DNA from 2 places in the Exiguobacterium sp. N4-1P genome. Region 1 is predicted to be linked to the other one. Evidence: predicted binding sites of a transcription regulator. Region 1 holds the regulator's gene; the other holds the start of a gene.
What was found. The regulator LexA, encoded in region 1, represses DNA repair genes until DNA is damaged. The targets are predictions, from matches to a motif close to CGAACATATGTTCG.

Region 2: A0126_RS02100 (Y-family DNA polymerase) is a predicted target of LexA. The motif match lies at 2,022-2,035, and genes of this name have one in related genera.

What each region holds. Positions count from the first base shown of each region.
Region 1 covers NZ_CP022236.1:1,087,120-1,090,280, reverse strand. The annotation lists gene A0126_RS05525 (YneB family resolvase-like protein) at 1-496, opposite strand, end outside; gene A0126_RS05520 (cell division suppressor protein YneA) at 543-830, opposite strand; gene lexA (transcriptional repressor LexA) at 1,037-1,651, shown strand; gene A0126_RS05510 (metal-binding protein) at 1,682-2,155, shown strand; gene A0126_RS05505 (MIP/aquaporin family protein) at 2,334-3,035, shown strand; gene glpK (glycerol kinase GlpK) at 3,077-3,161, shown strand, end outside.
Region 2 covers NZ_CP022236.1:391,634-394,794, forward strand. The annotation lists gene A0126_RS02090 (ZIP family metal transporter) at 1-300, opposite strand, end outside; gene A0126_RS02095 (YolD-like family protein) at 367-696, opposite strand; gene A0126_RS02100 (Y-family DNA polymerase) at 680-2,005, opposite strand; gene A0126_RS02105 (pentapeptide repeat-containing protein) at 2,215-2,862, shown strand; gene A0126_RS02110 (MBL fold metallo-hydrolase) at 2,954-3,161, opposite strand, start outside.

The DNA.
Region 1 (3,161 bases):
TTCGACTGCGGCCGGCATTCTCGCCTTGCCGATTAAGATTTTGTTCGGGTCTAAAACCATTATCGACAGCCCGTCGCATACCGCGTGCGATTTTTGCATTGTGGAGCTTACGCTGGTATTCCTCAACGAGTGAAACGATCTCGAGGACCATTGCTTCCGCATCCGCCAGTTGGTATTCACCGTCTGACTCCATCGTCATCAACTGGACATCATGTTTTTTGAACGTATGCAAAATCGCGATTTTGGCGTTTCCTCGTCCGATTCGTGTATCGTCCGTCACGAGCACCGCTTCCACCAGATGACGCGTTACATAATCAAGAACGGTTAACATCCCTTCTCGCTCTACATCATAGCCACTTTCTTTTTCGACGATGATATCTATGATTTCAAATCCTTTTGTTAAAGCGAGTCCCGACAGTTCTGCTCTTTGCCGCTCCAGTGAGCTCTCTTGTGCTTCTTTTTCCGTCGAGACGCGACAGTAGATTACTACTTTCATCGTACCTCACACCCCTGTTCGTTCATTCAACAACTTTTATATTCTGTCATTGTTGTGCGATTGGTACAACGATTTTGTCTTTCGAAATGACATGTTTTGTTTCGAGCTCATTGTTCTTGATCAGCCAGTCGATGTATTCCTGGTTCGTCATCGAACCATCATTGTAGACTTCTGCAACTTGTTCGACCGTTACGTTCTCATCAACCGTGACTGACGCCGTGAGTAATTGGTGTACCTTTTCATCTGGTCGTGGTGTTAAAAGAAAAAGAATGAAAGCAAAACTGAGCGTATAAAACAGAATTGAAAAGGCATGAGTACGAATAGAATGAATCATCATGAATCCCTCCAAATAGGTTATTAGAATAAATGTTCTCGGAACAATTGTTCGCATAATCTATAATAAACACAGAACCAGTGTTCGGTCAACACAAAAACATCGAACAATTGTTTGTGCGCTCATTTGTTCTATGTTATAGTAATTCTAGAAACATATATTCCTAAATCCTAAAAAAACCAATCCGGAAAGAGGTGGCAATTCGTATGCGGAAAATGTCTAAACGTCAACAAGAAATCCTTGACTACATCATCGCTGAAGTGAAGTTAAAGGGCTATCCACCTTCAGTTCGCGAAATTGGTGAAGCTGTTGGTCTTGCTTCAAGCTCAACGGTACACGGTCATTTGGATCGTCTAGAAAAACGTGGACTGATTCGCCGTGACCCGACGAAACCACGCGCGATTGAAATATTGCTTGATAAACCTGAAGAAATCAACGAAGCGATCGTCCATGTCCCCGTTATCGGCAAGGTAACTGCCGGACTTCCGATCACTGCGATTGAAAACATAGAAGAGCATTTCCCACTCCCTGCACATTATGTAGGAAATGAAACCGTCTTTATGTTGACGATTGATGGCGAATCGATGATTAATGCAGGTATTCTTGATGGCGATCGTGTTATCGTGCGTCAACAAAACACAGCAGAAAACGGGGAGATTGTCGTTGCGATGACCGAAGATAGTGAAGCGACAGTCAAACGGTTCTTCTTAGAAGATCAACAGGTACGTCTTCAACCAGAAAATGACTCGATGGACCCGATGTATTTCGATAACGTGTCGATTCTTGGCAAGGTCATCGGCGTTTACCGGACGATTCACTAAGAGAGGGACCAGCTAAGCTGGTCTTTTTTCATGCCTTCTGGAAATGTACATGATACGGTCAACTCCGTTGCCCTAACGGGATATGTTGTTTATTCGGTCGCAACGAACCAAACGGATTGGCTCCCGACCGCTGTCGGAATCGCCGTCGGGACCTTATGGCTTTCGCCCGACTTAGACTTAAAATCGGAACCTTACTATCGTTTTGGCCCTTTGCGTGTCCTTTGGATGCCATACGTTAAAATTATGCCGCACCGCTCCATCTGGTCGCATGGCTTAATCATCGGAGATGTCATCCGCCTACTCTACAGTGCCGCTTTATTGATTCCGCTACTCTTTTTAGCCTTCTATAGTGAAATCATCCAAGCAAGCACGGTCGACTCATTGATTGACGTCATGCCTGCTTTTATTATCGGTGTGATGACCGCAAGTACGATTCATATCATCCTTGATCATACGAGTAGTTGGTTCCGCCCTAAAAAGAAACGAAAAAAACGTCGATCCTGACTTTTTCCATTCAATCATGGAAAAAGTCTTTTTATTATCCAATTCTAATTTTTTTAAACCTAAATATTGAAAATTTCGATTCCTATATTTCAATTATTTGTATTGAAAACGTTATCAATTCGGGTTAGGTTTAAATAGAAAGGCATTATTCGCTTTAATCCAAAGGGAGGGTTTTTGCATGAGTAATTTTATTAGTGAGATGATGGGAACATTGATTCTCGTCCTACTCGGGGATGGCGTCGTCGCCGGTGTCGTTCTGAAGAAAACCAAGTCTGAAAATGGTGGCTGGATTGTCATCACGCTCGCTTGGGGTCTCGCCGTTATGACCGGTGTTTACGTCGCGGCATCCAGTGGTGCCCACTTGAACCCAGCGGTTACTTTGTCGCTCGCGCTCAATTCTGACTTACCGTGGGCAGATGTACCTATCTATATCGCTGCTCAACTTGTCGGAGCATTCCTTGGCGCAGTACTCGTTTGGCTTCATTACATGAAACATTTTGAAGCGACAGAAGATCAAGCCGCAAAACTCGGTGTCTTCGCGACAGGTCCAGCAATCCGTCATACGGGATCAAACTTAGTATCTGAGATCATCGGGACATTCGTTCTCGTCTTTGGTATCTTGGCGCTTGGAGCGAATACGTTTGCAGACGGACTCAATCCATTGATCGTCGGTCTCCTCGTAGTCGTCATCGGTCTTTCGCTCGGTGGTACGACGGGTTATGCAATCAACCCTGCCCGTGACCTTGGTCCACGTATCGCCCACGCGATCTTACCGATTCCGGGTAAGGGATCATCAGACTGGGGTTACTCATGGATTCCGATTGTCGGACCAATCATCGGAGGCGCAATCGCCGTCTTCATCTATCAACTGCTATTTTGATTGAGCATTAGGTATCTTAACTATTCAAGGGGGACTCACAGATGGAAAACAAGTATATTTTAGCACTCGACCAAGGAACGACAAGCTCACGCGCCATCATTTTCGATCATGATGGTCAAATCGTCA
Region 2 (3,161 bases), 700 kb from region 1:
TGGTGTGACGAAGTCGAGTAAGCGAACGAAGAAGCCACCTGCTAAAAATCCGATTGCAGCCGGAAGCCAGGCGATGCCACCATCCTGTTCCGTAAATTCAATCGCCGGAGCGAGCAGTGACCAAAAGGACGCAGCGATCATGACACCGGCGGCGAAGCCGAGCATCATATTCATGACCTTTTTTTCAATTGTCGTAAAGACGAAAACAAGTGCCGCCCCAAGTGCGGTCAAGCCCCATGTCATCATCCCGGCGAGTAATGCCTGGATCACGACGGGGAGTGAAGTAAACCATTCAAACATACAAACATTCCTTCTTTCAAATCATAATTCAAGAGATAAGTGCATTATTGAAGCCCACTGTCACTCCTACCCGTTTTCAATCCGAACTAGTCGCATCAGGGGAATTTCGATCGAATTTTGACTCCGGACGTACAGAAGTCCTCGTTCGCGCTCGATTCGTTCGATGAATCCGGTCAGTGTGATATAGCTTCCTTCCTTATAATACGTGATTTCAAGTTCTTTTCCTTCCATTAATGCTTCTTCGAGGATGAATTGCCATGATTCTTGAAGTTGTTCATCGATGGGCGGTAGTGTTAAACGATGCGTATCTTTATAATAGTCGCGCAACAGTTGAATGTACTCCGGCATCAAAAACGGAATCCATTTTAAATTGCCACGGTCACGATACCGTGTCATTGCCGTCACCTCCCGGATGACCACCGACGAAGCGGAGGCGGCGCTTGGCGACACTTGTATCAAGAAAAGAAACAGCGAGGCGGATGGTTCCCTTCCCGTAACGGACGTTGACATGATCGATTGCCTTTAACAAGCGTTTGCGTTTCCAAACACGGGTATTGTCTTCGAACAACGACAGTTGCAGTGCACCTTGGTCGGGGACAAGTTGACCGAGCGAGACGGACAAAAAACGAATCGGTTCGTGTTCGAGCCAGTTCGGCTCGAACAGCTGAAGGATATGCCGCAGGATAATCCGTTCGTCTGAAGTCGGATAAGGGAGACGGAGTTGCTTTGAAAACCCTGCCCGGACGATATGTCTCGAGTAACGGACACCTAAGTGAACCGTCCATCCAAGTTGATTGGAAAAGCGGACGCGGGCTGCGACATCGCTTGCGAGCTCACTTAAGACCAGCCGAATCTGGTCGTATTCGTAATAATCACGCATTAGTGTCACGCCATGACCAACCGTCTTCTGTCGGGATGATGCCGGACGAAATAAAGCGGTCGGATCAATCGTCGTCGGAGATTGATCGATGCCCCATGCATGATGCCAAAGTTCGGCACCGATGACACCAAAACGTTCGTGTAGTGTTTCTAATGGTGCGGCCGCCAAATCGCCGATCGTCTCGATGCCTAATTGATTCAGATGGTGCTCCATTTGATGACCGATCCCCCACATCTTGCGAACGGGAAAGTCATGTAAGAGACGGGGGACATCAGCATAACCACAACGCGCAATGCCCTGTTTTTTCCCGAGTAAATCAAGGGCAAGTTTCGCGATGACGTTATTAGGACCAATCCCGATTCGGACGTGAATACCGGTTTGTTCCAGGATGGCTGACTGTAATTGGTTAGCAGCTTCAAAATCCGTACCGAAGAGGTGCTCCGTTCCCGTCATGTCGATGAAAATTTCGTCAATCGAGTATACCCGGATTGCTTCCGGTGGTCCGAATTGATGGAGCACATCGAGGACACGAATCGACGTTTTCATGTAGCATAACATGCGTGGTTCGACGAGGTGAATCTGCTTTCGTTCCTTGTACGGGAGTTGTTCAATCTGGTAGAGACGACTTGCCGTTTTGATACCAAGCGTCTTCAAAGCAGGGCTCGCCGCTAAAATGACGGAGCCGCTCCGTTTTAAATCGGAAACGACGGCTAATTTTGTTGTTAATGGTGGTAGATTTCGGTAATGGCACTCGCAACTGGCATAAAAAGAGACACTATCCACGCAAAAAATACGTTGGTTTGGAAAGTCCGCATCAGAAGACACGAAAATCACTCCTTTTAGAACGTTTGTTCTTATTTTATTTATGTTGATTCTAGCACGGTCTCAAAGTGTCTCAAATCAAAAATTGAAAAAGAGTGTACATGTCATCACTTTTTAGAGCGCAGCATGACTTTAGAAATCATCCTCTTGAGTCATATTTAGGTAACAGGTTTGGTACACTAAGGACTGAGAAGAAGAAGGGTTGGGAGAGAATGAAGAAAAAACCGATGATCCATCTACCGGATGTCCCGAATAATTTAGCAGTCGAAACATTTGCAGAAATCGAAATCGATGATCCGTACTTGTATCAAATGCTGTATGAAAAAGAAACGTTACCCATCGAGCTGACGGAGCGGATCGATGCCAATCAAGTCTGTTTTCGGAATGTCTCATTTGCGGGTCTCGTGTTTGATCGCGCGTCATTTGAAAATGTCCGATTTGAGCAGTGTGATTTGACGGGTTGTCAGTTCCGTGACAGTCGTTTTCATCGCGTTCTGTTTCAGGACTGTCGCCTGACGGGGGTTCAATTAGAAGAAACGACGCTTGATCATGTCACGGTAAAAGCATGCCAGGCGAATTACTTACAAGTGATTCGGACATCGCTCCGACAAGTAACGTTCGAGCAGACGGCGATGCGGGAGACACAATTCTTCGAAGGGAAACTCATCGATTTACGTTTTGAGGATGTTGAATTGATGGAAAGCCAGTGGGTTGAAACTCCGTTAAAAGGACTCGATTTGCGACAAGCGGACGTCTCGGGGATTACGATTGATCCACGCTTTTTGACAGGGGCGATCGTGACGGAAGGACAAGCAATCGCATTTGCCCGATTACTCGGTCTTGTCATTCCGCAAGAATGAACATGAAAAAACCGGACGCTGTTCCTCTTCCTTTTAGGGAAACGGAAAACGTCCGGTTTTTTTGTATTCATACGACTCTCGAAGGAGAGACTTAAAAGGAGAGCGTCTCGCCGTCGTCCGGAATCAAAAAGTGAGCGGAGAGATGATTTGCTGCTAAAAAGTCAGCGATCATATCGCGGCGGAGCAGGCAGTGATTGACAGCTTCGAGATGCGAGACGATGATCGTCGCTTCAGCCGCTGCCGCGTGGACCGCTAATAAATCACGTTCCGACATCGTGATCGGTTCACCGGTCTGGAAC